Regions from separate parts of the Pseudomonas sp. YH-1 genome, predicted to be linked through region 1. Evidence: predicted binding sites of a transcription regulator. Region 1 holds the regulator's gene; the other holds the start of a gene.
What was found. Region 1 encodes FliA, which starts transcription of late flagellar genes. Its sites were predicted from a motif close to CTAAAGTTTNNNNNNNNNNNGCCGNTAA; they were not measured.
Positions count from the first base shown of each region.

Region 2: a site for FliA is predicted at 3,248-3,275, ahead of ACKI1H_RS01970 (methyl-accepting chemotaxis protein). Genes of this name have one in related genera too.

Region 1 covers NZ_CP178184.1:5,628,795-5,644,582, forward strand. Annotated here, with positions in the region: gene ACKI1H_RS25695 (two-partner secretion domain-containing protein) at 1-2,424, opposite strand, end outside; gene ACKI1H_RS25700 (hypothetical protein) at 2,644-3,693, shown strand; gene ACKI1H_RS25705 (DUF2802 domain-containing protein) at 3,710-4,117, opposite strand; gene ACKI1H_RS25710 (chemotaxis protein CheW) at 4,119-4,598, opposite strand; gene ACKI1H_RS25715 (CheW domain-containing protein) at 4,678-5,619, opposite strand; gene ACKI1H_RS25720 (ParA family protein) at 5,732-6,520, opposite strand; gene motD (flagellar motor protein MotD) at 6,570-7,451, opposite strand; gene ACKI1H_RS25730 (flagellar motor protein) at 7,468-8,208, opposite strand; gene ACKI1H_RS25735 (protein-glutamate methylesterase/protein-glutamine glutaminase) at 8,208-9,326, opposite strand; gene ACKI1H_RS25740 (chemotaxis protein CheA) at 9,404-11,614, opposite strand; gene ACKI1H_RS25745 (protein phosphatase CheZ) at 11,646-12,428, opposite strand; gene ACKI1H_RS25750 (chemotaxis response regulator CheY) at 12,447-12,821, opposite strand; gene fliA (RNA polymerase sigma factor FliA) at 13,019-13,768, opposite strand; gene fleN (flagellar synthesis regulator FleN) at 13,765-14,592, opposite strand; gene flhF (flagellar biosynthesis protein FlhF) at 14,757-15,788, opposite strand, start outside.
Region 2 covers NZ_CP178184.1:428,523-444,310, forward strand. Annotated here, with positions in the region: gene mscK (mechanosensitive channel MscK) at 1-88, shown strand, start outside; gene selO (protein adenylyltransferase SelO) at 147-1,607, shown strand; gene ACKI1H_RS01965 (bifunctional O-acetylhomoserine aminocarboxypropyltransferase/cysteine synthase) at 1,730-3,007, shown strand; gene ACKI1H_RS01970 (methyl-accepting chemotaxis protein) at 3,498-5,282, shown strand; gene trxC (thioredoxin TrxC) at 6,173-6,607, shown strand; gene ACKI1H_RS01980 (YiiD C-terminal domain-containing protein) at 6,693-7,139, shown strand; gene ACKI1H_RS01985 (universal stress protein) at 7,217-8,026, shown strand; gene ACKI1H_RS01990 (ParA family protein) at 8,031-8,798, opposite strand; gene ACKI1H_RS01995 (beta-ketoacyl synthase chain length factor) at 9,102-9,818, shown strand; gene ACKI1H_RS02000 (lysophospholipid acyltransferase family protein) at 9,794-10,606, shown strand; gene ACKI1H_RS02005 (phosphopantetheine-binding protein) at 10,581-10,841, shown strand; gene ACKI1H_RS02010 (acyl carrier protein) at 10,853-11,101, shown strand; gene ACKI1H_RS02015 (hypothetical protein) at 11,098-11,643, shown strand; gene ACKI1H_RS02020 (AMP-binding protein) at 11,640-13,316, shown strand; gene ACKI1H_RS02025 (glycosyltransferase family 2 protein) at 13,313-14,056, shown strand; gene ACKI1H_RS02030 (LpxL/LpxP family acyltransferase) at 14,104-14,982, shown strand; gene ACKI1H_RS02035 (HAL/PAL/TAL family ammonia-lyase) at 14,966-15,788, shown strand, end outside.

The DNA.
Region 1 (15,788 bases):
GACGCCGCCCTGGCGGTTGTCGAGGGTCGGCGCAACCAGGGTCAGCGCGGCATCGGTCAGCAGTTGGCCAGCCTGGTTGTTCAGGCTGCCCGTTTCGATGCTCAGCCCGCTGGCGCTGGAGAAGGTGCCTGCGCGGTTGTCCACCTGGGACGCCGTGACCCGAAGCGCACCTTCGCTGATCAGTTGGCCACGGTCGTGGTTGTCCAGCGCGCCGGAGAACGCCAGGTCGAGGTTGCCCTGGCTGCTGACGCGGCCCTGGCTATTGTTCAGCGTGGCGCCTTGCAGGGTCACGCCGCCCTGCCCGATCAGGCTGCCCGCCTGGTTGCTCAGGCTGTCGCCTTGCCAGAGCAGGTGGGTGTCGCTGGCGATGCGGCCCGCGCTGTTGTCGAGACGGCTGGCGATGAGGTTCACGGCGGCGCGGCTGCTGATTTCACCACCCTGGTTGAACAGTTCGCGGGCGCGCAGATCGATGCCGCCCATGGCGCCAATCCAACCGCCCTGGCGGTTGATCAGTTGTTGCGCAATCACCTGCAGGCTGGCTTCGCTGAGCAGTTCACCGCCGTTCTGTTCGAAGCGCTCGACCTGGGCCAGCAGAGGGCCCTTGGCGGCGATCTGTCCGCCACTGGCGTTGCTGGCGGCACGGGCGTTCAGCGTCAGTGAGGCGTCGCTCTGGAGGGTTCCGGCGTTGTTCAGGGTGTCCAGGTCCAGCTGCAGGTGGCGACCGGCGCTGACCAGGCCCTGGTCGCGGTTGTCCAGGCCGCGGCCGGACAGCTTCAGGCCCGCGTCGGCCCTGATCCGGCCGCCCCGGTTGTCCAGTTCCTCGACCTGTAAGGCCAGGTCGCTGAGGCTGGAAATCAGACCACCACCCTGGTTGTTCAGCTGGCCACCGCGCACCTGCTGGGCGCCGTCGCTGAGCAAGCGCCCGCCCTGGCTGTTGTTCAGTGCACCGCTGACCTGGGCGGAAAGCCCACCCCGGCTGGAGAGCGTGCCTTGCTGGCTGTTGTCCAGGCTGCCCAGGCTCAGGTTCAACGCCTGCACCGCAGTGAACAGGCCCAGGCGGTTGTCCAGGTGCGCACCTTGCACCCGGATGAAGGCCGCACTCACCTCCCCGCCAACGTTGCCCAGGTGCTGGCCGGACAGGCTCAGGCCGTCACTCGCCAGGACGCGGCCCTGGTTACCCAGTGTGGCCGTGCTGATCGTCGTGTTCGTGCCGCGCAGGCTTGCACCGCGGGCGTTGTCCAGGGTGGCGTTGGCATCGATGGCCAGGGTGCGGCTGGCCACCACGCTGCCGCTGTTGCGCAGGGCCTGTGTGGCGATCGCCACGTCGCCCTGGACGTTGCGGCTGTCATCCGGATTGACCCCGGCTTCAAGAATGCCGCTGTTACTGACTTGCTCCGCCTGCACCTGCAGGCGCGAGCCGGCGGAGGTCTGGCCCAGGTTGTTCAGTTGGCCGCTGGCGCTCAGCTCGACATTGCCGGCCGCATGGGTCGGGCCGTTGAGGGCAATGTCCGCTGCCTTGGCGCGCAGGCTGCCGGCGGCGCTGGCCCGCGCCAGGCTCAGTTGGCCGTTGGCGTCGATCTGGATGTCACCGGCACTGGCGGCCATATGGCCGGCCAGCTTCACGCCCACGCCCTGCTCGGTGCCCACCAGGCGGATGGCGCCAGCGTACATACCGCCCAGCGCGGAGCTGTCGATGGCCAACTGCGGCTTGGCGCTGCCGTCGTCAGGCTTGGCGGTGGCGGCCAGCGTCTCGGCGTCCACCTGGTTGCGCCCGGTCACCACCGTCAACTGGTTGGCGTGCAGGTCGGCGTTGAGCCGGGTCGCACGAGCGATCAGCTCGAAGCGATCCTGCTCCAGCCCGTTGAGCCCCTTGCCCTCGATGGCAATCTCACCGCGGTTGACGTCGTATCCACGGAGCTGGCCATTCTCGATCAGGGGTTTACCCGTGGTCAGCGTCGCCCGCGGGGTGTTGATGAAACCGCACCCGGCGCAAGTGATGCCGTGTGGATTGGCGACGATGACGTGGGCGGCCTGCCCGGCCACTTCGGTGTAGCCGCGCAGCTGCGACGGGTTGGGGCCGGTGACTTCGTTGAGGATCTTGCTGGCAGCGCCGCCCCTGAGGTTGGGGTTGCCGATGATCATTCCGCCCCGCGTCGTGAGCTGGGTCTTGTCAGTGGCGTTGTTGAGGATCAGCCCCTGCTGGCCGACGTTGTAGTCACTGAACCGGTTGTGCGAGAGCCCCGCACCGTTGGGCGTGGCGATGTTCACCACCGGGACGCCGTTGCCCGCCGCCCCGATGGACGTATTGCCACCGGCCGCCGCATCCACGGCCAACTCGGCCGCTGCCGCTACCAGGGGATTGATGATCAGCAGGCCCGACAGGAGGCTGGCGGTCAGCTTGAAGGCGAAACGGCGGGTTTCCATACGGCACGACTCGTCACGAAAATCGAATCGCGAACCCTAATGGCTAGGCATCGGGCGAAATATCGGCTGCTTCCGTGACCGCTGTGCGATTGGTCTGCGACTCCCTGTAAGAAGCGCTCTAGACCGACCGATTGCGCTAAGGTCGCCGCCACAGAAAGCCAGATCTACAAAAAATCTTTTCTTTCAGTCAGTTGGAATCAACGAATAGAGGTTGGCCGAATGAGTCGGACGCTGACTTATCCACACGAGACATCAGCCCAGGCACGTTACGACCACTTGCAGGCCGAAGTGGCACGGGTGGGCATGGAACGGCTGGGGGAGTGGAAGGGGTTCGACTCGACCTACTGGTTCCGTTGTCGTAAAGGCCATGAGATCAAGCGCTACATGAGGCCCTTCACCCAACAATCGAAGCTGCCCGAATGCCAGACGTGCCTGAAGACTCAGCGCCTGCAGTTGCTGCGCTCCACGGCCAGGACCGCGGGTATCCGGCTATTGAGCAAAGAGTGGCTGGGAGAGAAAACCAATCATCACTTCCGGTGCGCGCAAGGGCATACCTGGGAGCGTACCGGTCGCACCGCATTGGCGAACATAAGCTGCCCAGTCTGCAACAATGGTCGGCTCAAGCTGGCTGATACGCTGCTGCTCAAAGATGGCCTCAAGCGATTGCGACAGGCAGCGAAAAGACGTGGCGGCAATTGCTTGTCTGATCAGTACCTGGGACTGATGAGGAAATACGACTTCCGTTGTGCCAAAGGGCATGTCTGGCAAGCCCGAGGCTCATCTGTCATGAAAGACAATCTTTGGTGCCCTTATTGCAGCCACCGGCCGATCGATCTGGCTGTCTGGCAAATGGACGGTCTGGCCAGGCTGCACGAAGCGGCCGCACGGCATGGCGGGGAGTGCCTGGCCGACGAGTATGTGGGTGCCAATCCTCGCTACCGCTTTCGATGCATCCAGGGCCACGAGTGGGAGACCAAGGCCGCCCACGTCCTGGCTGGTAGCTGGTGCAAAGCCTGTTTGACGCAATCCCAGCGACTAACCCTCGAAGACGCTCGACGCATAGCTGCGGAGCGCGGCGGTCAATGCCTTTCTGCCGAGTACATACGATGCCAGGAAAAACTGCATTGGCTCTGTCACCGAGGCCATAGCTGGCACAGCGCATTCAGCAATATCCGCTCGGGAAGATGGTGCCCGACCTGCGGGCACATGGATCGCTTATCCAGTAGCAAGTCCAAGGTCAGGCAAAGATACGAAGCCTACGATCGCTAATCAGGGGCAACCAGTACTAGTCCCGCGCCTTGCCCTGATGCAGGCGGGCGACCAGTTCGGCTTCGGCCTGGGACAGGCCGCAGCTCTGGGTCAGGTCTTCCGGGCTGGCGCCCATGCCGACCAGACGCGCGGCCTGGCTGAAGGACAGGCTGGTGGGGTCGCGCTGCTCGATGCGCACCAGACGCTCGGGCAGCGGCGCGACCTGCTTGTTCAGCTCGCGCAGCTCCTCGCCCATGCGGATATTGATCTGCTGGTACGACTCGATGCGCTTGCCCTGGTCCTTCAGACGCTGCTCCAGCAGCGCCAGCTGCTTGGCCAGCGCCACCGCCTGCGCCTCCTGGGCGCGCTGTCGGCCGGACAGCCAGACGCAGGCCAGTACAAGACCGGCGCAGGCGATACCCAGCACAACCAGAGCGATCAGCACCTCAGATGCTCTCCAGCTCCGACCACTCTTCCTCGGTCATCATCTTGTCCAGCTCGACCAGGATCAGCAGTTCGCCGTTCTTGTTGCAGACGCCCTGGATGAACTTGGCCGATTCGTCGTTACCCACGTTCGGCGCAGTCTCGATCTCGGATTGGCGCAGGTAGACGACCTCGGCAACGCTGTCGACCAGGATGCCCACCACCTGCTTGTCGGCTTCGATGATGACGATGCGGGTGTTGTCCGAGACCGGCGCAGGGTCGAGGCCGAAGCGCTGGCGGGTGTCGATCACGGTGACCACGTTGCCACGCAGGTTGATGATGCCCAGCACATAGCTCGGAGCACCCGGAACCGGCGCGATCTCGGTGTAGCGCAGCACTTCCTGGACCTGCATCACGTTGATGCCGTAGGTCTCGTTGTCCAGGCGGAAGGTGACCCACTGCAGAATCGGATCTTCGGCACCTTGCGCTGACGTTTTCTTCATATCCCCTCGCCTCTTCTGGTTCCACGCCGCCTGCGGCGCGGAGGTTGTCTTTCAATTCAGGTGGTTTTCCGGCCCGGCCTCAAGGCTGCAGGCGCTTGGTCGCGCCGCTGGCAATCAGTTCGGCCAGCGCCGATACATCGAGCAGCGCGCACATCTGGTCGATCACCGTGCCGGCCAGCCACGGGCGCTGCTGGCGCTGGCTGCGCCATTTCACCTCGGACGGGTCCAGGCGCACCGAGCGGCTGACCTGGTGCACGGCCAGCCCCCACTCGTAGCCCTGCACGGAAATCACGTACTGCAGGCCCTCGCGGTAGTCATCGCGGTAACGCTCGGGCATCACCCAGCGCGCGGTGTCGAGCACCTTCAGGTTGCCGTTCTGGCCCGGCAGGATGCCGAGGAACCAGTCGGGCTGGCCGAACAGCGGGGTCAGGTCGTGCCCCGCCAATGGATAGATGGAGCCCAGGCAAACCAGCGGCACCGCCAAGGTCAGCCCGGCGACGTCGAACAGCAGGCACTCGAAGGGCTCGGCGGCCCACACCGGGCGGCCGTCGTCGAGTAGCTTCAGCGGCGCGGCGGGCATCTCGGCACTGCCAGGCTGGTGCAGGTCGATGACCTGGCCCATCTGCGCCGGCGGCTCATCGACGGTCGACTCAGCGATCACCGGCGCTTCGATGACCGGCACAGGCTCGGGCAGGCGCAGCTCGGCCACCGGAGCTCGGGCGGCGACGTTCAAACGTGCATCACGGACCTGTTCTTCGAGTACGGCCGCTTCGAATTCGTCGAGGCTGACACTGGCTTCCGGCGCCTGTACGACGGCAGCCTGAGGCTCGGCGAGCAAGGGCGCAACCGGCTCGCTGACGACCAGCGCCACCGGGGCGACCGGAGCCGGAGCAACAGGCGCGGCGACAGGCTGCGCCATCGGCTCCGGGGCGAAGTCTTCGAAAGTGGCCTCCTGCAGCAGCGCGTCCAGGTAGGACTGCAGCGCAAGCTGGGGGCGAGTGGCGGTAGCGGAACGACTCATGATGGATAACCGCGCAAGGTGACATTCCAGCCTATCGGCAGCGGACGCGCCGCTCTTGAGCGCATCCGTCGGATTCTTTGGTTCGGGCCGGCCGGCCTGGGCAACGACATGCTCAGGCTACCTGGCTCGCCGGCACATGGGCCAGCAGATGCTTGAGCAGCGCGCGGTAGGCGATCACGCCACGGCTGTTGCCGTCGTTGCGCGAGGGCACCATGCCCAGGCGGCTGGCATCACGCAGCTTGGTGTCCACCGGAATGAACGCCTGCCAGAGCGTATCCGGATAGGTATCGCGCAGCACCCGCAGAGTGCCCAGCGACGCCTGGGTACGGCGATCGAACAGGGTCGGCACGATGGTGAACGGCAGCGCCTGCTTGCGCGAGCGGTTGACCATCTTCAGCGTGTTGACCATGCGCTCCAGGCCCTTGAGGGCGAGGAATTCGGTCTGCACCGGGATCACCAGGTGCTGGCTGGCCGCCATGGCGTTGACCATCAGCACGCCCAGCAGCGGTGGGCTGTCGATGATTGCGTAGTCGAATTCGTTCCACAGCTGCGCCAGGCTCTTGGCGATCACCAGGCCCAGGCCGTTCTGCCCGGGCGACTGACGCTCCAGGGTGGCCAGCGCGGTGCTCGAAGGCAGCAGGCGGATGTGTTCGTGGCTGGTGGGCAACAGCAGCGATTCCGGCAGCCCCTCGGGCACATTGCCCTGGTGCAGGAACAGGTCGAACACGCTGTGCTCCAGGGTGTCCGGGTCATGGCCGAAGTAGCTGGTCATCGAGCCGTGGGGGTCCAGGTCGACGATCAGCACGCGCTTGCCGGCATCTGCCAGCAGGCCCGCCAATGCGATCGAGGATGTGGTCTTGCCGACGCCACCTTTCTGGTTGGCTACCGCCCAGACTTTCATAGTGCTGGCTCCCCGCATGCACAGGATCGGATCAGGGTTTTCATATCGTTCAGTCCCCTGCCGATGACGAAGAATTGACGGCGCCACTGCCGGGCGCCTCACTGGCAATCACTGGTGCAGATTGCGTGCCAGCATGCCGCAACGCCGGGTCCGGCTGCGCCTTGCCGCTGCCCACACCGCTGATGCTGCGGCGCACCTCCAGGTTGCGGGAGATCACCAGCACCACCCGGCGGTTGCGTGCGCGGCCGTCCGCCGTGGCATTGTCCTCCACTGGCTGGAATTCGCCATATCCCACCGCCGCCAGCCGACCGGCGTCGAGGCCGTCCTGGGCGAGCATGCGGACGATGCTGGCGGCGCGGGCCGCGGACAGCTCCCAGTTGGTCGGGTACTGCGAATTATGGATCGGTACGTTGTCGGTGAAGCCTTCGACATGCACCGGGTTGCGGTAAGGCGCCAGAATCCTGGCGACCTTCTCGATGATCTCGAAGGCGGCGTCATTGGGAATCGCATCGCCGCTAGGGAACAGCAGGCTGGAATTGAGGGTGATCTCGATCCAGAACTCGTTGCCGCGCACCGACAGCTGATCGGTGGAAATCAGGTCGCCGAAGGCCTGGCGCACGCTGTCGCTGATCTGCTGCAGAGTGTCGGGGCTGCCTTGAGCCTGGCCGTCGTCCTGCGGCTCGGTGATCGACTGGTCAGGCTGCTGGGTGCGCGGGCGCTCCTCGCCAACCGGGATCGGACGAATCGAGCGGTCCGGCTGGTTGAATACGCCGGTCAGGGTCTCCGAGAGGATCTTGTACTTGCCCTCGTTGATCGAGGAGATCGAGTACATCACCACGAAGAAGGCGAACAGCAGGGTGATGAAGTCCGCATAGGACACCAGCCAGCGTTCGTGATTCTCGTGTTCCTCATGACGTCTGCGGCGAGGCATGCGCATCCCCTCCTCCTCAGCCGACGAAGCCTTGCAGCTTCAGCTCGATGGAGCGCGGGTTCTCACCCTCGGCGATGGACAGCAGGCCCTCCATCAGCATTTCGCGGTAGCACGACTGGCGCAGCACGATACTTTTCAGCTTGTTGCCGATGGGCAGCAGCAGGAGGTTGGCCAATCCCACGCCGTAGATGGTGGCGACGAACGCAACGGCGATGCCGTTGCCCAGCTGGCTGGGGTCGGCGAGGTTGCCCATCACGTGGATCAGGCCCATCACCGCGCCGATGATGCCGATGGTCGGCGAGTAGCCACCCATGGCCTCGAAGACCTTGGCGGCAGCCAGATCGCGGCTTTCCTGGTTGAACAGGTCGACTTCGAGGATGCTGCGAATGGCTTCGGGCTCGGTGCCGTCCACCAGCAGTTGCAGGCCCTTGCGCGCGTAGGGGTCACGCTCGGCGTCGGCGACGGTTTCCAGGCCCAGCAGGCCTTCCTTGCGTGCCGTCATGCTCCAGCCGACCACGTGGTTGATGCCGCCGACCAGGTCCACCTTGGGCGGTAGGACCATCCAGCGCAGCATGGTCACGGCGCGCTTGAGCACCGCGACCGGGGTCTGCAGCAGCGCGGCGGCCAGGGTGCCGCCCACGACGATCAGTGCCGCCGGGCCGTTCGCCAGGGCACCGACGTGCCCGCCCTCGAGGAAGTTGCCACCGATGATGGCAACCAGCGCGAGGATCAGGCCGACCAGGCTGAGGACATCCATCAGCCGCAGGCCTCGGTCAGGTGGCGGCCGATGTCGTCCAGGCTGTACACCGCATCGGCCAGGCCCGCCTTGGCGATCGCCATGGGCATGCCGTAGATCACGCAGCTGGCTTCATCCTGGGCCCAGACCTGGGCGCCGCCCTGCTTGAGCATGCGTGCGCCTTCGCGGCCGTCGGCGCCCATGCCGGTGAGAACCACCGCGAGGACCTTGTCGCCGTACGCCTTGGACGCGGAACCGAAGGTCACGTCGACGCAGGGCTTGTAGTTCAGGCGCTCGTCACCGGGGAGGATGCGGATCGCGCCACGGGCGTCGACCATCATCTGCTTGCCGCCGGGCGCCAGCAGGGCCACGCCAGGACGCAGGATGTCGCCATCCTCGGCTTCCTTGACGGTGATCTTGCACAGCTTGTCCAGGCGCTCGGCAAAGGCCTTGGTGAAGGCCGCCGGCATGTGCTGGATCAGCACCAGGGGCGCGGGGAAGTTGGCAGGCAGCTGGGTCAGGACCCGCTGCAGCGCCACCGGCCCACCGGTCGAAGTGCCGATGGCTACCAGCCGGTAGGGCTTACGCTTTGGGGCGGCGGAGGTCGCCGGAGCCGGAGCGGCCGGCGCATGGCCGCCGCCCGAGGAAACGGGAGCGGCCGGGCGCGCGCTGCCGGCAGCGGGAGTCGAAGCCGGTGCGGCCGGGCTCGACGAGTACGAAGAGTACGCGGCGAAACGGCGGTTGCTCTTGGCGATGGTGTGGACCTTCTCGCACAGCAGCTGGCGGACCTTGTCCGGGTTGCGCGAGATGTCCTCGAAATTCTTCGGCAGGTAATCGACGGCGCCGGCGTCCAGCGCGTCCAGGGTCACCCGCGCGCCCTCGTGGGTCAGCGAGGAGAACATCAGGACCGGCGTCGGACAGCGTTGCATGATGGTCCGCACGGCGGTGATGCCGTCCATCAGCGGCATCTCGTAGTCCATGGTGATCACGTCGGGCTTGAGCGCCAGCGCCTGATCGATTGCCTCGCGGCCGTTGGTCGCCGTACCGACCACCTGGATCTGCGGGTCAGCCGAAAGAATCTCCGAGACACGGCGGCGGAAGAACCCCGAATCGTCCACCACCAGGACTTTGACAGCCATAGACACTCCTGAAAAAAACTTCTTCCATCACACGAGCGAGCGCAGCTTGTTTTATTGACTGCGCCCACCCATGGCGGTCAGATACGACGGGCGTAGCGCTTGAGCATGCTCGGCACGTCGAGGATCAGCGCGATGCGCCCGTCCCCGGTAATCGTTGCCCCCGCCATGCCCGGCGTGCCCTGCAGCATCTTGCCCAGCGGCTTGATCACCACCTCTTCCTGGCCCACCAGTTGGTCGACCACGAAGCCGATGCGCTGAGTGCCCACGGAGAGGATCACCACATGCCCCTCGCCCGGCTCGTCATACTGCGCGCCCGGCACCAGCCAGCGCTTGAGGTAGAACAACGGCAGGGCCTTGTCGCGGACGATCACCACTTCCTGGCCGTCGACCACGTTGGTGTTCGACAGGTCGAGGTGGAAGATCTCGTTGACGTTGACCAGCGGGAAGGCGAAGGCCTGGTTACCCAGCATCACCATCAGGGTCGGCATGATCGCCAGGGTCAGCGGGACCTTGATGACGATCTTCGAGCCCTGGCCCTTGGTCGAGTAGATGTTGATGATCCCGTTGAGCTGGGAAATCTTGGTCTTCACCACGTCCATGCCGACACCGCGGCCGGAGACGTCGGAAATCTCGGTCTTGGTCGAGAAGCCCGGGGCGAAGATCAGGTTGTAGCAGTCGGACTCGGACAGGCGATCGGCCGCGTCCTTGTCCAGCAGGCCCTTCTCTACGGCCTTGGCGCGCAGAACGTCCGGGTCCATGCCTTTGCCATCGTCGGAGATCGACAGCAGGATGTGGTCGCCTTCCTGCTCGGCGGACAGCACCACCTTGCCCGAACGCGACTTGCCGGCAGCCTCGCGCTCGTCGGGGCCTTCGATGCCGTGGTCGACCGCGTTGCGCACCAGGTGCACCAGCGGGTCGGCCAAGGCCTCGACCAGGTTCTTGTCCAGGTCGGTTTCTTCGCCGATCAGCTCGAGGTTGATCTCTTTCTTCAGGTTGCGAGCCAGATCGCGGACCTGGCGCGGGAAGCGGCCGAAGACCTTCTTGATCGGCTGCATGCGGGTCTTCATGACCGAAGACTGCAGGTCGGCGGTGACCACGTCGAGGTTGGAGACGGCCTTGGCCATCGCCTCGTCGCCGCTGTTCAGGCCCAGGCGCACCAGGCGGTTACGCACCAGCACCAGTTCGCCGACCATGTTCATGATCTCGTCCAGGCGGGCGGTGTCCACGCGCACGGTGGTTTCCGCTTCGTTGGCCGGTTTCTCGGCGGCGGCAGCGGCGGGCTTGGCGGACGCAGGCTTGGCAGCAGCGGCCGGCGCCGGAGCGGCGGCAGGCTTGGGCGCGGGCGCTGCGGTAGCCGGCTTGGCAGCCTCGACCGGCTCTTCCTTTGCGCCGGTGAACTGGCCTTTGCCGTGCAGTTCGTCGAGCAGCTTCTCGAATTCGTCGTCGGTGATGTTGTCGTCGCCGCCGGCCGCCGGAGCTTCCTCGGCTTTCTTCTCGGCAACAGGTTCGGCAGGAGCAGGGGCTTGTTCCTTGGCACCAGTGAACTGGCCCTTGCCGTGCAACTGGTCGAGCAGTGCTTCGAACTCGTCGTCGCTGATCTCGTCACCAGAAGCTGCGGCCGGCGTCTCGGCAGCAGGTGCCGGAGCCACGCTGACGGGTTCCTTGGCAGCAGCGCTGAACTGGCCCTTGCCATGCAGCTGGTCGAGCAGCGCTTCGAATTCGTCGTCGGTGATGTCGTCGCCACCCGCGCCAACCGGCGCGGCAGGTGCCTCGGCGGCAGGCTCGAGGGCATCCATCAGCTGCTCGAACTCGGCGTCGGTGATGTCGCCATAAGCGGCCGGAGCTTCTTCCGCAACGGGCTCGGCAACGGTAGCCGCGGGAGCCTCGGCAGGAGCGGCGTTCGGGTCAGCCAGGCGCGACAGCGCGGCCAGCAGCTCGGGAGTCGCCGGCGTCGGCTCTTCCGCGTCACGCACCTGCTGGAACATGACGTTGACGGTATCCAGCGCCTGCAGCATCACGTCCATCAGCTCGGCATCCACGCGGCGTTCGCCCTTGCGCAGCATGTCGAACACGTTCTCGGCGATGTGGCAGCACTCCACCAGCGCATTCAGCTGGAGGAAGCCGGCACCACCTTTGACGGTATGGAACCCACGGAAGATTGCATTGAGCAGGTCCATGTCATCCGGGCGGCTTTCCAGCTCGACCAGTTGTTCGGACAGTAGCTCGAGAATCTCGCCGGCCTCCACCAGGAAGTCCTGGAGGATTTCGTCATCGGCGTCGAAGCTCATTCGGTGCTCCCTCTACAGCGTCAGCGGACGCTTAAAAACCAAGGCTGGACAACAGGTCATCGACATCGTCCTGACCGGATACGACGTCCTTTCTTGTATCGGCAGCAATCTGCGGACCTTCACCCTTGGACGATCTTTCTTTTTCCACCGCGTCGCGCATGCTCTCGTGGTCATGCTCGATGCCGGCGTAGCGATCGACCTGTCCCGCCATCCAGACCAGCTTCACCAGGTTCGACTCGACCTCGGTCACCAGCTTGGTGACGCGCTTGATCACCTGCCCGGTGAGGTCCTGGAAGTCCTGCGCGAGCAGGATGTCGTTCAGGTGCGCGGAGAGCTTGCGGCTGTCCTGGGCGCTGATGTAGAGGAACTGCTCGACACGCTTGGCCAGGTCACGGAAGGCCTCGGGGCCCAGTTCGCGACGCATGAACCGCGACCAGTCTTCCTGCAGTTCCTTGGCCTGGGTCTCGATGTGCATGACCACCGGGGTGCACTCTTCCACCAGGTCCATGGTGCGGTTGGCCGCTTTCTCGGTCATCGTCACCACGTAGGACAGGCGATCAGTGGCGTCGGCGATCTGCGAGACTTCCTGGGCACGCGGAGAGCTGGGGTCGATCTGGAAGTTGACGATGGCGTTGTGCAGCTCACGGGTGAGCTTGCCCACTTCCTGGTAAAGCCCACGATCGCGCGCCTGGTTGAGCTCGGAGATCAGTTGCACGGCGGTCTGCACGTCGCCCTGCTCGAGGCATTCGACCAACTCGCGCGCGTGTTTTTTCAGGGTCGACTCGAAGTCACCCGCGGATTCGTTGAAATCCATGACGCCCTCTTGTCAGCCTCAGCTGCCGACCCGCTCGAAAATCTTCTCGATCTTTTCTTTCAGCACCTGAGCGGTGAAAGGCTTGACCACATAGCCGTTGACCCCGGCCTGGGCCGCTTCGATGATCTGGTCGCGCTTGGCTTCGGCGGTGACCATCAGCACTGGCAGGTGCTTCAGACGCTCGTCGGCGCGGACCGCACGAAGCAGGTCGATGCCGGTCATGCCAGGCATGTTCCAGTCGGTAACGAGGAAGTCGAAGTTGCCGCTGTGCAGCATCGGCAGCGCAGTGGTGCCGTCGTCGGCCTCTGCGGTGTTGGTGAACCCCAGGTCCCGCAGGAGGTTCTTGATGATGCGCCTCATCGTGGAAAAGTCGTCCACGATGAGAATTTTCATGTTCTTGTCCAAACCTGCCTCCATCGATACCAAACGCGCCCTGGCGGGCGTGCCGTCAATTCATCGAGCGCCGTGCGCTCTTTGCGGTGGGCGCGTCAAAGGAACGTCACCCAAAAATTCGTAAGCCTATAACTTGCCTAAGGAAAATCCCTTCAGCACCGCCCCACAGAGGCAGCCGACGCGAAACTACCCGATGCTCAGCGCGCGCGCCACTCCGCCAGACGCGAGCGCAGGCGCGCGGCGCACTGGCTGTGCAGCTGGCTGACGCGGGATTCGCTGACGCCCAGCACTTCGCCGATCTCCTTGAGGTTGAGCTCCTCGTCGTAGTACAGGGCCAGTACCAGCCGCTCACGCTCGGGCAGCTTGCTGATGGCATCGGCCAGGGCGGCCTGGAAGCGTTCGTCTTCCAGCCCGTGGGACGGCTCGTTCTCGTGGTGCGAGGCGTCTTCGGCAAAGCCGCTGCCCTGGTCGCCGTCCTGCAACATGTCATCGAAGCTGTACAGACGGCTGCCCTGGGTGTCGCTGAGGATGCCGTAATAATCTTCGAGGCTCATATTGAGTTCGGCAGCAACCTCCTGATCTTTAGCGTCGCGTCCGGTGCGCGCTTCGACGGCGCGGATCGCATCACTGACCATGCGGGTGTTGCGGTGGACCGAACGCGGGGCCCAGTCGCCCTTGCGCACCTCATCGAGCATGGCGCCACGGATGCGGATGCCGGCGTAGGTTTCGAAGCTCGCACCCTTGCCCTGGTCGTACTTCTTCGCTGCCTCCAGCAGGCCGATCATGCCGGCCTGCATCAGGTCCTCCACCTGCACGCTGGCCGGCAGGCGGCCGAGCAGGTGGTAGGCGATGCGCTTCACCAGCGGGGCGTGTTTCTGGATCAGCAGTTCCTGGGAGTTGTGCGCCTGTGCCTTGCTGTACATACGCGCTCCGGAGGCCGCGGTCATACGGCCGAACCCGTGGGATGTTGCACCAGGCGCTCGACGAAGAACTCCAGGTGCCCTCGTGGGTTGGCCGGCAGCGGCCAGCTGTCGACCTTCTGCGCCACCGCACGGAAGGCCAGGGAAGCCTTGCTGCGCGGGAACGCCTCATACACCGAACGCTGCTTCTGCACCGCCTTGCGCACCGACTCGTCGTAGGGAATGGCGCCGACGTACTGCAGCGCCACATCCAGGAAGCGGTCGGTGACCTTGGTCAGCTTGGCGAACAGATTGCGGCCTTCCTGGGGACTGTGGGCCATGTTCGCCAGCACGCGGAAACGGGTCATGCCGTAGTCGCGGTTGAGCAGCTTGATCAAAGCGTAGGCATCGGTGATGGACGTGGGTTCATCACAAACGACCAGCAGCACTTCCTGGGCGGCACGAACGAAGCTCACCACCGAGTCACCGATGCCGGCGGCGGTGTCCACCACCAGCACGTCGATGTTGTCGCTGATGTCGCTGAAGGCCTGGATCAGGCCGGCGTGCTGCATCGGCGTGAGGTGCACCATGCTCTGGGTGCCCGAGGCCGCCGGAACGATGCGGATGCCACCGGGGCCCTGGAGGATCACGTCGCGCAGGTCGCATTCGCCTTCGATCACGTCGGCCAGCGTCCGCTTGGGCGACAGCCCCAGCAGCACGTCGACGTTGGCCAGGCCCAGGTCGGCGTCCAGCAGCATGACGCGGCGGCCGAGATCGGCCAGCGCCAGCGACAGGTTCACCGACACGTTGGTCTTGCCTACGCCACCCTTGCCACCGGTGACTGCGATTACCTGAACCGGATGCATACCCATATCAATACCTTGTCTCGTCGTTCGACCGTCACGCTTCTGGCGTTTCGGCTAATCCGGTTGCAGTGCTCTACCGCCTCCGGCGCTCGCGGATCGTCTTGCAGAGCATCCGCATCGCTTGGGCGGCTCAACCGGCCGCCCCATGCCCCACACGGGGCTCACAATCTTCAGCTGGCGCGACGCACCGGCTGTTGGTAAAGACCGGCGAACATGTCCGCCATGGCGTCCTCGCAGGGCTCGTCGGGCGACTGCAGGCTCACCGCACGACTCACCAGTTGGTGCGCGCGTGCCACATGCAGGTCGTCCGGGATCTTCGGCCCGTCAGCCAGATAGGCTACCGGTAGATGCTGGCTGATAGCCAGAGCCAGAGCTTCGCCGAGGCTTCCGGCTTCGTCCAGTTTGGTCAGGATGCACCCGGCCAGCCCACAGGAACGATAGTTCTGCCAGGCGGACTTGAGTACCTGACTCTGGCTGGTCGCCGCCAACACGAGGTAATTCTTCACGTTCAGGCTCAGCGACGACAACGCTTCGAGCTGCATGCGCAGCGCCGGATCATTGGCGGGCAGGCCGGCAGTGTCGATCAGCACCAGACGCTTGCGCGCCAGGGGCGCCATGGCCTGGATCAGCGACTGGCCCGGATCGACCAGGGTCACCGGCACATTGAGAATGCGGCCGAGGGTCTTGATCTGCTCCTGCGCACCGATGCGGAAACTGTCCATGGACACCAGGGCGATGCTCTGCGCGCCGTATTTGAGGACGTAGCGGGCAGCCAGCTTGGCCAGGGTGGTGGTCTTGCCCATGCCAGCCGGGCCGACCAGGGCGATCACGCCGCCCTGCTCCAGCAGGTCGATTTCCGGGGTATTGATCGAGCGCGCCAGATGCGCCAGCAGCATGCGCCAGGCCTGCTTCGGGTCGGCGATGGAAGCCACGCGCTCCAGCAGGTTGCGCGACAGGTCGGCCGGCAGCCCCATGCGTTGCAGGCGACGCCACAGGCCGGCCTGTTTCGGACGCTGGTTCTGCAGCTGGTTCCAGGCGATGGAGCCCAGCTGCACTTCGATCAGCTCGCGCAGGCCGTTGAGTTCGAAACGCATGGCTTCCAGCGCCTGCTGGCCGACAGCGGCCGGCGCCGGGGCAGCCGGTGCGTCCATGGCTGCGGCCAGTGTCTCGGCAGCACTGCGACGCGGCTTCTCGGTGCCGTA
Region 2 (15,788 bases), 1.5 Mb from region 1:
GGTCATCGTTGGCCAGCAGCAACCCACCGCCACACCGGTGAAGCTGCCCGCAACGCAGAACGAGAAGCCCGCCGGCGACAAGGCCTAAGGGTGGACGCCTTCGGACAAGTCCGAGCACAATGCTCGGACTTGTCCCGGAGATGCGTGTGAAAAAGCTCGACGAACTGACCTTCGATAACCGCTTCGCCCGCCTGGGCGACGTGTTTTCCACCCAGGTCCTGCCCGATCCCATCGCCGACCCACGCCTGGTCGTCGCCAGCCCCGCCGCCATGGCCCTGCTCGACCTCGACGCGAGCGAGGCAGACAACCCGCTGTTCGCGGAAATCTTTGCCGGCCACAAGCTCTGGGAAGAAGCCGATCCGCGCGCGATGGTCTATTCCGGGCACCAGTTCGGCTCCTACAACCCACGCCTGGGCGACGGCCGCGGCCTGTTGCTGGGCGAAGTGGTCAACGACGCCGGAGAACACTGGGATCTGCACCTCAAGGGTGCCGGACAGACCCCCTATTCGCGCATGGGCGATGGCCGCGCGGTGCTGCGCTCGTCGATCCGTGAATTCCTCGCCAGCGAATACCTCACCGCCCTGGGCATTCCCAGCAGTCGCGCACTGTGCGTGACCGGTTCCAGCACCACGGTGTGGCGCGAGTCCAGGGAAACTGGCGCCATGCTGTTGCGCCTAGCGCCCAGCCACGTGCGCTTCGGCCACTTCGAGTACTTCTACTACACCCAGCAGGAAGAACAGCTGCGCACCCTCGGCGAGTTCGTTCTCCAGTCGTATTACCCGCAGTGCCTGGGCGACGAGAAGCCTTACCTCGCGTTCTTCCGCGAAGTCGTCGAGCGCAACGCCGAGATGATCGCCCTCTGGCAGGCCTACGGCTTCTGCCACGGTGTAATGAACACCGACAACATGTCGATCCTCGGCATCACCTTCGACTACGGCCCCTACGCCTTCCTCGACGACTTCGACGCCAACCACATCTGCAACCACTCCGACGACACCGGCCGCTACTCCTTCAGCAACCAGGTGCCCATCGCCCACTGGAACCTCGCCGCCCTTGGCCAGGCGCTGACGCCCTTCGTCGAAGTGGACGACCTGCGCGCCACCCTGGACCTCTTCCTGGCGCTCTACCAGGCGCACTACCTGGACCGGATGCGCCGCAGACTTGGCCTCACCACCGCCGAAGACGGAGACCTGGAACTGGTGCAGCGCCTGCTGCAATCCATGCAGAAAGGCGCAGTGGACTATTCGCTGTTCTTCCGACGCCTCGGCGACCAGGCACCCGAGCAGGCGCTGGCCATGGTCCGGGAAGACTTCGTCGACCTCGCCGGCTTCGACGCCTGGGCCGCCGACTACCGGGCCCGCGTTGAGCGTGAAGGCGGCGGCCAGGACGAGCGACGCGCCCGCATGCACGCCGTCAACCCGCTCTACATGCTGCGCAATTACCTCGCCCAGGAAGCCATCACGGCTGCCGAACAAGGCGACTACAGCGTCGTGCGCCGCCTGCATGAAGTGCTCAGCCGGCCCTTCGAAGAGCACCCGGATGCCGAAGCCTTCACCCGTCGCCCGCCGGACTGGGGCAAGCACCTGGAGATCAGTTGCTCGTCCTGAGCCGGTTATAAGCTCAGCGAAAAGCGATCTAGCGGCGCCCCGGCCACATTGCTCCCGGTCATTGACCAGGGCCGGGCGCCGCTCGCATCCTCGGGGCTTTCTGCCACAAGGACGCTCGAACAATGAAACCGGAAACCCTGGCCATCCACGCCGGCTACAGCCCCGACCCGACCACCAAGGCCGTGGCCGTGCCAATCTACCAGACCAGCTCCTACGCCTTCGACGACACCCAGCACGGTGCTGACCTGTTCGACCTGAAAGTTGCCGGCAACATCTACACGCGCATCATGAACCCCACCAACGCGGTGCTCGAGGAGCGCGTGGCCGCCCTGGAAGGCGGCGTCGCGGCGCTGGCCGTGGCTTCCGGCATGGCCGCCATCACCTACGCCATCCAGACCGTCGCCGAGGCCGGCGACAACATCGTCTCGGTAGCCAAGCTCTACGGCGGCACCTACAACCTGTTCGCCCATACACTGCCGCGCTTCGGCATCCAGACCCGCTTCGCGCCGCACGATGACATCGCCGCCCTCGAAGCGCTGATCGACGAGCGCACCAAGGCGGTCTTCTGCGAATCCATCGGCAACCCGGCGGGCAACATCGTCGATCTCCAGGCCCTGGCCGATGCCGCGCACCGCCACGGCGTGCCACTGATCGTCGACAACACCGTCGCCACGCCGATCCTCTGCCGCCCGTTCGAACACGGCGCGGACATCGTCGTGCACTCGCTGACCAAGTACATCGGCGGCCACGGCACCAGCATCGGCGGCATCGTCGTCGACTCCGGCAAATTCCCCTGGGCCGACAACAAAGAGCGCTTCCCGCTGCTCAACACGCCTGACCCGTCCTACCACGGCGTCACCTATACCGAAGCCTTCGGCCCCGCCGCCTTCATCGGCCGCTGCCGCGTCGTGCCGCTGCGCAACACCGGTGCCGCACTTTCGCCGTTCAATGCCTTCCTCATCCTGCAGGGCCTGGAAACCCTCGCCCTGCGCATGGAGCGCCACTGCGAGAACGCGGTGAAAGTCGCCCAGTACCTGCAGGACCACCCCCAAGTCAGCTGGGTGAAATACGCAGGCCTTGCCGATCACCCCGAGCAGGAACTGGCGTTGCGCTACATGGGCGGCAAGCCAGCGTCGATCCTCTCGTTCGGCATCAAGGGCGGGCAGGAAGCCGGCGCACGCTTCATCGACGCACTCAAGCTGGTGGTGCGCCTGGTGAACATCGGCGACGCCAAGTCCCTGGCCTGCCACCCGGCTTCCACCACGCACCGCCAACTCAACGACGAGGAACTGCAGAAGGCCGGCGTGCCGCGTGACATGGTGCGCCTGTCCATCGGCATCGAGCACATCGACGATATCCTCGCTGACCTCACCCAGGCGCTGGACGCGGCCAAGGCCTGACCCAACTCGCCTCGCACGAGTCCCCAAGGGCCTCGTGCGGGCGCCCGCAATATCTCTTTGCCATCATTTCCGGGCGCAGCATCGGACGATTCCGTACAATCCCGCCCAGCGCCGACAGCCAGCGCGTAACCGCACCGCACGACACGCCAGCGAACAGGGATTTCGTCCGCCTTTCCCCCGCTCCTTGTCTTCCGACCCGCCTCCGGCGCGGGCCGGTGGATAACTTTTTCGCCCGTGACCATACGGTTCTGCCCCGACCTGCCGATAGGGTCTTGGCGCGGTCCGCCCGCCTGGCCCCCAACAAGAACAATCTCCGAACGGCCTGACTTCACACAACCTTTCCTGGAGATCGTCAATGAACCGCTGGATTTCCGACTTGAGCGTCAACCTCAAGTTGGCCCTGGGCTTCGGCCTGGTGCTCGCCTTCACCGCCATCCTCGCCATCGTCAGCTGGGTCGGCCTGGGCTCGCTGATCGACCGCAGCAACTGGATGAGCGACATCACCGAGCTGAACTCGCGCCTCACCAAGCTGCGCATCACCCGCCTGCAGTACATGATCGCCGACGGCGCCGAGCAGGAAGCCGCCAACGTCATGAGCACCCTGGCCGACTTCAAGGCCCAGCAGCAGAAACTGCGCGCGTCCTTCGTCAGCCCCGAGAACGTGCGCATGCTCGACCAGCTCGGCGGCATCATCGCCGACTACGAGAAGTCCCTGGCCGCCATGCGCGCCGGCTACCAGAGTGCCGGCATCACCCGCCGCGCCCTGCAGGACAATGCCGCCCGCGCCAATGAGCTGACCGCGCAGATCCAGCAGGACATCCTCAAGGCGCCGGCCGACGAAGAGCGCGCCACCCGCTTCCAGGCCATTACCGGCACCCGCGAGGACCTGCTGCAAGCGCGCTACGACGTGCGCGACTACCTCGCCACCGCCCTCACCAGCAACGGTGACGGCGTGACCCGCCAGCTCGATGAAAGCATCGCCGGCCTGCCGGCCCTGGAAAGCGTGCTCGGTGTCGCCGAAGCGCAATACGTTCAGCAACTCGGTACCGCCCTGCGCACCTACCGCGACGCCGTGCAGACCCTGCGCCAGCACATGGCCGCGATCGTCCAGGCGCGCAAGGAAATGACCGCCCAGGGACAAGACATCGTCAAGATCAGCGAAAATCTCTACCAGTTGCAGCTCGATCGCCGCGACGTCGAGAGCGCCAAAGCTCGCAGTCTGCAGACCCTGGTCACCCTGCTCGCACTGGTGTTGGGCAGCATCGCTGCGCTGATCATCACTCGCCAGATCACCCGTCCGCTGCACGACACCATGGCGGTGGTCGACCGCATCGCTGCCGGTGACCTGTCGCAGAGCATCCAGGTCAGCCGCCGTGACGAACTCGGCCGCCTGCAGCAGAGCATGCAGCGCATGAGTCAGAGCCTGCGCGAGCTGATCGGCGGCATCCGCGATGGCGTCACCCAGATCGCCAGCGCCGCCGAGGAACTCTCTGCCGTCACCGAGCAGACCAGCGCCGGCGCCAACACCCAGAAGGTCGAGACCGACCAGGTCGCCACCGCCATGCACGAGATGTCCGCCACCGTGCAGGAAGTCGCGCGCAACGCCGAACAGGCCTCCCAGGCCGCCTCCGCCGCCGACCACCAGGCCCAGGACGGCGACCGCGTGGTGAACAAGGCCGTCGAGCAGATCGAACGCCTGGCCATCGAGGTCGAGCGCTCCGCCGAAGCCATGCAGCGCCTGGAGCAGGAGAGCGAGAAAATCGGCAAGGTCATGGACGTGATCATATCAGTCGCAGAACAGACCAACCTGCTGGCCCTCAACGCAGCCATCGAAGCTGCCCGCGCGGGCGAGGCCGGGCGAGGATTCGCCGTGGTTGCCGACGAAGTGCGCGGCCTGGCCCAGCGCACCCAGCAATCCACCGAAGAGATCGAAGCCCTGGTCGCCGGCCTGCAAAGCGGCACTCGCCAGGTCTCCAGCGTCATGCTCGGCAGCCGCGAGCTCACCGCCAGCAGTGTCGCCCTCAGCCGCCAGGCCGGCGAATCGCTCGGCGAGATCACCCGCACCGTCTCCAACATCCAGGCAATGAACCAGCAGATCGCCACCGCCGCCGAAGAACAGAGCGCCGTCGCCGAGGAAATCAGCCGCAGCGTGGTCAATGTGCGTGATGTGTCGGAACAGACCGCCTCGGCCAACGAAGAAGTCGCCGCTTCCAGCGTCGAACTGGCGCGCCTGGGCGGACAGTTGCAGACGCTAGTGAGTCATTTCCGGGTGTGAACCTGCAGCCGCCGGCACTCCCCCGGCGGCCGTTTTATCTGGTTCCTGATACGCTCGATGCGCCCCAAGGCATTGCCCGTGATCATCTTGCAATGCATCCACCCCCTGCAACGAACGGGAGAACTCGTCTGAACGCTCGACGCGACAATTGCATGGCAGCCGGCTGCCGATAGTTATCACCGTCGAGCAGATAAGCTCAGTTGGAGAGTTGATGCGAGATACAGTAATTGCTAGCAGATAGCATGCCGGGCAATACAACTTACCTGAATATTACTTACCGCCCTTACACAACTGAGGATGGTATTTACACTTGTGGGCTCCCGTTGTTTCCTTGGAGGCGGCCGAAGCGGCCGAGGACATGGACAGTGCAGCGACACCGGAGAGAACAATGATCGCGGAAAGGAACGACGAAATAATAGTTTTCATTTTACCCTCTAGCATTAAGGAGCCAGTCAAAGTTTTCCGCTCGACAGCGCGAGCAAACTCAGCGTATGAGCTCAACCTGGCGGGTAGAATGAGATATTCTCCCGGCGAGCATGGAAACAGGAAAAATCAATTAAGGAATATTCCGAATATCCATCCACATCAATTAGGAAAGATAACTTATCCCTCTATTTCCGCACCCGAAACCTGACTCACCGCCCTGCTGAAAAAACAACTTAACCCTTCTAACTGCGGCCCACAAAATCCAGGATGTTCTTATCTAATTCGCCCCCAGCCAAAGAACAACAAGAGCCCGTATGAACTAAGCCCCCCAAGGTCTCACAGGCCTAGGGAACACCTCGATGACCACCTGAAACTTAACTTTCATGGTCATTCTCACCAGCCCTCCCATTGATATTCTGCCTTCCTACCACCACCTAGCTCCTCACCGCCTCTGGAGCCCCATCATGTCCGATCCCCTGATCATTCCCTGCCCCCACTGCAACGGCCTCAACCGCGTGCCCGCCGCGCGCCTGGGCGATTCGCCCAGTTGCGGGCGCTGCCAGTCGCCGATCGTGCTGGATGCGCCGTTCGACCTCGACGAGGCTGGCTTCGCCGCCCAGGCCAAGGGCGACTTGCCATTGCTGGTGGACGTCTGGGCCGACTGGTGCGGGCCGTGCAAGGGCTTTGCGCCGGTGTTCGAGCAGGCCGCCGCACGGCTGTCGGGCAAGGTGCGCTTCGCCAAACTGGACAGCGATGCCAACCCGAACCTCTCCACGCGCCTGGGCATTCGCTCGATTCCCAGCCTGATACTGCTACGCAACGGCCAGGAAGTGGCGCGCCAGAGCGGTGCGATGCCGCTGCCGCAGTTGCTGGATTGGCTGTCCCGCCAGGGCATCTGACGGCGAGCGTTTCGGTCAATCGGTGCGGTCATTGCCAGGCCGCGCGGGGCGGCTAGGCTTGGGCAAAAAGCCAACGGAGCACGCCATGCCTTCCTACCCCGAAGACTTCATCCGCCAGCTCACCGAAGAACACATCGCCTTCGTCAAGCGCACCGGCCTCAAGGCCGAGGTGCTGGAACCGGGCCACGTGCGCCTGCGCATGCCGCTCAAGGGCAATGAGAACCACATCCGCAACATGTACGCCGGAGCGCTGTTCACCGTGGCCGAGATGCCCGGCGGTGTGCTCATGCTGACCAGCTTCGACGCCCGGCGCTTCTACCCCATCGTCAAGGAAGCCGGCCTGCGTTTCCTGCGGCCCGCCGCCAGCGACGTGACGGTCGAGGCGCAGCTCAGCGAGGAGGAAATCCAGCGCATCGGCGAGGAAGCCACGCATCACGGCAAGTCCGAGTTCGTTCTCGACCTGCAACTCAAGGACGAAGAGGGCAATGTCGTTGCTGAAAGCCACGCCATCTATCAGCTGCGTAGCCGCTGAAGCCGGCCATTGCCCTGTATCAAGGTGAATTTTCCTACGTGGCGCGACAGTGGAAGCGCCACCAGAGGGAATCCACCATGTACCAGAACCTGCTCGTCGCCCACGACCTCAGCGTCGAGGCGGATATCGCCGTGCGCCGCGCCGCCCAGCTGGCCCGCCAGCACGGCGCCCGTGTCACGCTGCTGCACGTCATCGAGGAATTCTTCCCGGACCGCATGATGGCCACGGTGCGCGAAGCCGCTGAGGTGGCATTGCGCGATGCGGCCCGCGCCAGTGACATCACCGACTACCAACTGGTGATCCGCCAGGGGCGCGCGGCCAATACCGTGACCGATACGGTTCAGGAACTGAACGCGGACCTGCTGGTGATTGGCGCGCACCATCAGCAACTGCTGGAGCGCTTCGACGGCACCACCTTGGAGCGCATCGCCCGGCATTGCCGCGCGCCGATCCTGCTGGCCGTGGACGAAGCCGCCAGACCTTATGCCAAGGCGCTTTCCGGGCTGGACCTGTCGCACTGCTCCTGCCAGGCCTGGCGCGCTGGTTACCGGCTACTCACGCCCGACGCCGAACTGCTGGCGCTCAACGCCTACCAGCCGGGCAAGAAGGCCGATCGCGCCGACAGCCATCTGGAAACCCAGCGCGAACTTTTGCGCCAGGCGCTGCAGGATGAGCGCACGCAAGTGCCGGTTACAGGGCCGCAATTGCTTTGCGCGGTGCAGCAGGGAACGCCCCAGCAGGCGCTGGAGACGGCATTGCGGGAATGGACGCCGGACCTGCTGGTGCTCGGCAGTCGCAGCCGCGGCGCCATCGAGCAGGCCATGCTGGGCAGCTCGACGCGCTATTTCCTGCGCCGGCCGCCCTGCGATGTGCTGATCAGCCAGTAATCGCTCAGGCTTCCAGCAGGTTGTGCAATTCGACGAACTGCTGGGTCAGCTTGTGCCGCGGCTCGAGAAAGATCAGCGGGGTGCAGGCCTGGTGGGACTCGCGCATCTTCACCGAGCTCATCAGGTACACCGGTAGCACCGGCAATTCCTCCTCCACCAGCTCATCCAGCAGTTGCTGCGGCAGGGTCGCGCGCGGCTGGAACTGATTGACCACGATGCCTTCGACTTCCAGCTCTTCGTTGTGGTCTTCCTTCAGCTCTTCGATTTCCTGCAGCAGGCCGTACAGCGCCTGGCGGGAGAAACTGTCGCAGTCGAAGGGGATCAGGCAGCGATCTGCCGCGATCAGCGCGGAAACCGTGTAGAAATTCAGCGCCGGCGGCGTATCCAGGTAGATTCGGTCGTAGTCTTCGGAGAGCTCGTCCAGCAGTTTGCGCAGCTTGTTGATCTTGTGCTTCTGCTCGAGCTTGGGCTGCAGGTCCGCCAACTCCGGGCTGGCGGTGACGATGTGCAGGTTGTCGAAGGGCGTCTCGTAGATATCCACCTTGCCCTTGCGGCTGAAAGGCCCGGACGACAACGTCTGCTTGAAGAAGTCGGCGATGCCCACCGGCAGGTCCTCGCCGGTCAGACCGGTCAGGTAATGCGTGGAGTTGGCCTGTGCATCCAGGTCCACCAGCAAGGTGCGATAGCCCTCCGCCGCGCTCACTGCCGCCAGGTTGCAGGCGATGCTGGACTTGCCGACCCCGCCTTTCTGATTGAACACCACACGCCGCATGAGCCGTCCCTCCAGGAACCAATCGAGTGCCGATGGATTCTATGCAAAGCCCATGACAAGGGCGAGCATCCTTCGCCAGACGACCGCTCGGCGGCTTCCGGCGATTCCCCCAAGCTTCGTAACAGGCACGACGGTAAATTGAGAACCTTGCCCAGCCTTTGTAAGCAAAAGTTTGCCTGACCTCAGAACGACCGGGATAATGCCAGCATTGCGCCATGGCACGTGTCGACGAAGCCCTTGGTGGACCAGGGAAGACTCATTTGCCGACAGGAACGCCCCCAAGGGCCCACAAGAGCTCGCAGCGTGATTCAATTCGATATCGACCAGTGGAGCGCCTGGGCCCCGGGCCTGTCCACGACCGCCGACTGGCAACAGTGGACCCGCGAAGAGCGCATGCCTGACACCACCGGGCAGCCGGATGTCGCCTTTCTCCCCGCCCTGCAGCGCCGCCGCCTGAGTCCTCTGGCGCGCATGGTCTTCAGTGTCGCCTGGCCCCTGGCCGACGGGCGGCCGCCGATGCCGCTGATCTTCGTCTCCCGCCACGGCGAAACCGGCCGCAGCCTGGAACTGCTGCGCGAGTTGGCCGTCGAACAACCATTGTCCCCGACCCAGTTCAGCCTTTCCGTGCACAACGCGGTGATCGGCCTGTGGTCGATCCTGCGGCAGGACACCAGCGAAATGACGGCGATTGCCGGTGAACGGGACGGCTTTGAGCATGGTTTGCTGGAAGCTGCCGCCCTGCTGGCCGAGGGTGCTACGGAAGTCCTGGTCGTCGCGGCGGAAGAGACACCACCCGAGCTCTACGCGCCGTGGGTCGACGATGTGCCTTTTCCCCATGCCGTGGCCCTGCGCCTCAAGCGCGGCTGCGACTGGAGCCTGAGCCTTTCGGACAACGACGCGCCATTGAGCGCGCCGCCATTACCCAATGCACTGAACCTGGTGCGCGCGCTGATCGAGCCCGCCAGCCTGATCCATCACCCCTGGAAGAAGCGTCTATGGACCTGGCAACGCAACCACTGAGCAAGCGCACCGACGCTTGGCTGTGGCGCCTGTTCGCCACCGGCCTTTGCTTCGCCATTTTCGGTGTCGGCGGCCTGCTGCTGCGGGTACTGGTGTTCCCCCTGCTGGCGTTGCTGCCCGGCGACACCATTCGCCGCCGTACCCGGGCACGCCAGACAGTCAGCCGGCTGTTCTGGCTGTTCGTGCAGATCATGCAGCGCAGCGGCGTGCTCACCTACGAAGTGGAAGGCATCGAGCGTCTGGGACGGCCAGGGCAGATGGTGATCGCCAACCACCCCTCGCTGATCGACGTGGTGTTTCTCATCGGCCTGATCCGCAACGCCAACTGCGTGGTCAAGCAGAGTCTGTTCGCCAATCCCTTCACCCGCGGCCCGGTGACAGCGGCTCAGTACATCAGCAACAACGGCAGCATGGACATGTTCGATGCCGCCGTGGCGGCCCTGCAGCAGGGCCAGACCCTGATCGTTTTCCCCGAGGGCACCCGCACCACGCCAGGCAAGGCGCCCGAGTTCCACCGCGGTGCGGCATCGATCGCCCTGCGCGGTGCCAGCGCAATCACCCCGGTGACCATCACCGTCACCCCGACCACCCTGACCAAGGCTGAGCCCTGGTACAGCATTCCCGCTCGCCGCGTGCATTTCCGCTTGCGCGTGGGCGATGACATCGATCCGCGCGAGTTCGCCAGCCAGGGCCCGGCCCCGGCCGCCTCGCGCCGGCTCAATGCCTTCCTGCACCAGCATTTCACCAAGGAGCTCGCAAGAGATGAGCGATCTGCAACTGGAGATTAAACAGCTGATCATCGACGCCCTCGGCCTCGAAGACATCGGCCCTGATGACATCGGCGCCGAAGACGCGCTGTTCGGCGACGGCCTCGGCCTGGACTCGGTGGATGCCCTGGAACTGGGCCTGGCGATCCAGAAACGCTACGTCATCAAGATCGACGCCGATGCCAAGGACACCCGCCAGCACTTCGCCAACGTGGCGAACCTGGCGGCCTTCGTGACTGCCCAGAAAGCCGCCTGAGATCGCCGACCATGCAAACCCGTGAGGACATTTACAACACCCTGCGCGACGCCCTCGTCGAGTTGTTCGAACTCGAGCCGCAGCAGATCAGCCTCGACGCCAACCTGTACGAGGACCTGGAGATCGACAGCATCGACGCCGTCGACCTGATCGACCACCTCAAGCGCCACACCGGCAAGAAGATCGCCGCCGAGGAGTTCAAGTCGGTGCGCACCGTCGGCGACGTGGTCGAAGCGGTCTATCGCCTGGCCAACCCATGACACGCCTGGTCGGGCTCGGCCTGCTGCTGGCCGGGCTGCTCTACCCGTTCGCGATCTACTTCGGCATCGATCACCTGTCGCCGAAATTCTTCGCCCTGCTCCTGGGCGGACTGTGGTTCGCCCGCAGCCTGGGAAGCGGCCAACGCCCCGGACAACGCTGGATGGCGCTGGCCGCCGTGGCATTCTGCATCGTGCTCTGGCTGTGCAACGAGCCACACCTGCTGCGCTGGTACCCGGTACTGGTCAGCGCCGGCCTGCTCGGCCTGTTCGCCCTGAGCCTGAAGTTCGGCCCGCCGCTGGTGGAGCGCCTGGCGCGCCTGCACGAACCCGATCTACCGCCCCATGCCGTGCGTTACACCCGCCGGGTGACCCAGGTCTGGGTGCTGTTCTTCCTGGGCAACGGCCTGATCGCCGCGGCCCTCACCCTGTGGGCGCCGCTGGCCTGGTGGACGCTGTACAACGGCCTGATTTCCTACCTGCTGATGGGCGTGCTGTTCGCCGTCGAGTGGCTGGTGCGGCAACGGGTCAGAGGTCAAGGATGAAACCGATATCCCTCGCCCGGCTGCTGCCGGACCTGCCTGCCGAGCGCCCGCTGGCATTGGAGCCTGCGCTGTCGGCCGGTGACTTCGTGCAGCGCGTTTGCGCGGTCGCCGGCGCCTTGTGCCAGCGCAACACCCAGCGCGTGGCGATCCATCTGGAGGATGCCGGCGAACTGGCCATCGCCCTCTACGCCGCCTGGCTCGCCGGTGCCGAAGCGGTGCTGCCAGCCGACAACCTCGCCCACAGCCGCGAACGGCTGGCCGCGCAGATCGACGCCTGGATCGGTGACCAGCCCGGCGACCTGCTGCTGACCGAACTGGACGGTCCGGCCGTCATCCCCACTGAGCTCGATCTCGACGCCTGCCGCCTGGTACTGAGTACCTCCGGGTCCACCGGCGAGCCCAAGCTGATCGGCAAGACCCTGCGCCAGTTGAGCAACGAAGTGCAGGTGCTGGAAAACCTCTGGGGGACGGAACTGGGCGACGCTCGCGTCCTCGGCAGCGTCGCCGCACAACACATCTACGGCCTGTTGTTCCGCGTACTCTGGCCACTCTCCGCCGGCCGCGCCTTCCTGCGCCGGCAGATCGCCTTTCCCGAAGACCTGCAACGCCACAGCCTGGATCAGCCACGCTTCGCCTGGGTCGGCAGCCCCGCGCTGCTCAAGCGCATGGGCGACAACCTCGACTGGCCGGCGCTACGCCCGGTAGTTCGAGTGTTCTCTTCCGGTGGACCGTTGCCGACCGAAGCCGGCGAGCAGTTGCATGAGCGCCTCGGCCAGGCCCCCACCGAAATCTACGGCAGCTCCGAGACCGGTGGTATCGCCTGGCGCCAGGGCGGGCAGCTGTGGCAGCCATTCGAAGGCGTCACGCTGAGCCAGGACGAGCACGGCGCGCTGCGCATCGAGTCGACCTACCTGCCGCCCGGTGAATCCGAACAGACCGCCGACGCTGCGCGCCTCTGCGCCGACGGCCGCTTCGAGCTGCTCGGCCGGCTGGATCGCATCGTCAAACTGGAAGAGAAACGCATCTCCCTGCCGCAACTGGAGCAGGCGCTGATGCAGCACCCCTTCGTCAGCGAAGCACGCCTGGGCGTCGTGCAGGAAAACCGCGCCAGCCTCGGCGCACTGGTCGCCCTGAGCGACGCCGGCCTGCACGCGCTGCGCAACGGCGGTCGACGCGCACTGACCCAGCGCCTGCGCGAACACCTGGCAGGCCACTGCGAAGCCCTCGCCCTGCCACGCCGCTGGCGCCTGCTGCGGCGCCTGCCGGGCAACGCCCAGGGCAAGCTGCCGCAAAGCCTGGTGGATGAACTGCTGCACGCGCCACGCAGCCGTGAGCCCGACGTACTGACCCACAATGCGGTGGACGGCGAGCAGCACTTCCAGCTGGAAATTCCCCTGGACCTTGCCTATTTCCCCGGCCACTTCCCCAAGGCCCCCGTGCTGCCCGGCGTGGTGCAGGTGCAATGGGCGCAGCAACTGGGCCGCCTGGTATTCGACCTGCCGCCGCGTTTCGGCGGCATGGAAGTGCTGAAGTTCCAGCAACTGCTGCGGCCGGGTGATCGCTGCCTGTTGTCGCTGCGCTGGGATGCCGGGCGCGGCAAGCTGTATTTCGCCTTTACCCGCGGCGAAGCGGCCTGCTCCTCCGGGCGCATCCTGCTGGGTGCCGGCCAATGAGCGTCCGTCCGTGCGCGGTGATCCCGGTGTACAACCACGAGCACGCGCTGCCCAAAGTCGTCGCCGAACTGCGCGCCGCCGGACTCCCCTGCGTGCTGGTAGACGATGCCTCCAGCCGCGCATGCGCCGTGGTCATGGACCAACTCGCCGAAGGCCACGATACGTATCTGGTGCGCCTGAGCGTGAACCAGGGCAAGGGCGGTGCAGTGATGGCCGGCCTGCGCGAGGCTGCGCGCCTGGGCTATTCCCATGCGCTACAGGTGGATGCCGACGGCCAGCATGACCTGACCGACGTGCAGCGCTTCCTCGACGCCTCACACCAGCACCCCGACGCACTGATCTGCGGCTACCCGCAGTACGATGAGAGCGTGCCCAAAGGCCGTCTCTACGCGCGCTACCTGACCCACGTCTGGGTGTGGATCAACAGCCTGTCGCTGTCGATCCGCGACGGCATGTGCGGCTTCCGCGTCTACCCGCTCGCACCGACACTGGCATTGATCGACAGCGCGAAGCTGGGCAAACGCATGGACTTCGACCCGGAAATCCTCGTGCGCCTGGCCTGGCGCAACCAGCCGATGCAGTGGCTGCCAACACGGGTGCACTACCCGCTGGACGGCCTCTCGCACTTCCGCCTGTTCCATGACAACGCGCTGATCTCTTCCATGCACGCCCGGCTGTTCTTCGGCATGCTCTGGCGCTCGCCGGCCATTCTCTGGCGCCGCCTGCGGAGCGCCGCGTGAGCGCGCAGCACTGGGCGCAGCAACGCGAGCGCGGCAGCCTGCTGCTGATGCGCTTCACCGCCTGGGCCGCGCGCACCCTCGGTCGACGCCTGCTGTCGCCGCTGCTGCACCTGATCGTGCTGTACTTCTTCCTCTTCGGCTCCCGTGCGCGCGGCGCCATCCGCGAGTACCAGCAGCGCCTGGCACAGCACAGCGGCGACGCCTCGTTGTGCCCGACCACCGGCCGCGTGTTCGGCCAGTTCATGGCCTTCGCCGACGCCATCCTCGACAAGCTCGACGTCTGGGCCGGCCGACTGGATATCTCCAGCATCGAACTGTGCGACCCACATGGCCTGCGCGCGCAGTTGCGCAGTGGCCGTGGCCAACTGCTGGTCGGCGCTCACCTGGGCAACCTCGAGGTCTGCCGCGCGCTGGCCGAGCTGGGCGAAAAGGTGCGCATGAACGTGCTGGTGCACACTCGCCACGCCGAGCAGTTCAACAAGCTGCTCGGCGAGTCCGGCGCCAGCCACCTGCGGTTGATCCAGGTGAGCGAACTGGACCCGGCGATCATGCTGCAACTGTCCCAGCGCCTGGACGCCGGCGAATGGCTGGCAATCGCCGGCGACCGCATTCCGCTGCACGGCGGGCGCAACGTGGAGGTCGACTTCCTCGGCGCGCCCGCGGCCTTCCCACAGGGCCCCTGGCTACTGGCCGGCCTGCTGCAATGCCCGGCCAGCCTGATGTTCTGCCTCAAGGAAGAAGGCCGCTACCGCGTGCACCTGGAGCCCTTCGCCGAACGTATCCAGTGGCGCCGCAGCGACCGCGCCGAGGTTCTGAAACACTGGACCCAGCGCTATGCCCAGCGCCTGGAACACTACTGCCTGCGTGCGCCGCAGCAGTGGTTCAACTTTTACCCGTTCTGGAAAGCCCATGACGACAGCCACTGAAGCGCCGGTTTTCGGCCAAGGCCACCTGAGCATCGAGCAGATCGTCGCCCTCGCCGAGCGCCGCGTCGAAAGCCGCCTGGACGATGACGCCGAGTTCCGCGCGCGCATCGCCCGTGGCGCGCAGTTCCTCGACACCCTGCTGGACAAGGAAGGCGTGATCTACGGCGTGACCACCGGCTACGGAGATTCCTGCGTGGTGGCCGTGCCGCTGGAGCACGTCGAGGCGCTGCCGCAGCACCTGTTCACCTTCCACGGCTGCGGCCTGGGCAAGCTGCTCGATCCACAGGCTACCCGCGCCGTGCTCGCCGCGCGCCTGCGCTCGCTGAGCCATGGCGTTTCCGGTGTGCGCCTGGAGCTGCTGGAACGCCTGCATGCCTTCCTCGCACAAGACATCCTGCCGCTGATTCCGGAAGAAGGTTCAGTGGGCGCCAGCGGTGATCTCACGCCGCTGTCCTATGTCGCCGCCACTCTCGCCGGCGAGCGTGACGTGCTCTGGCGCGGAGAGCGCCGCAGCGCCGCTGAAGTCCACGCCGAACTGGGCTGGCAGCCGCTGGTGCTGCGGCCCAAGGAAGCGCTGGCGCTGATGAACGGCACCGCCGTGATGACCGGCCTCGCCTGCCTCGCCTATGTGCGCGCCGACTACCTGCTCAAGCTGGCCACGCGCATCACCGCGCTGAACGTCATCGCGCTGCAGGGCAACCCGGAGCATTTCGACGAGCGCCTGTTCGCCGCCAAGCCACATCCGGGGCAGATGCAGGTCGCCGCGTGGATTCGCCAGGACCTCGCCATCGACGCGCCGACGCCGC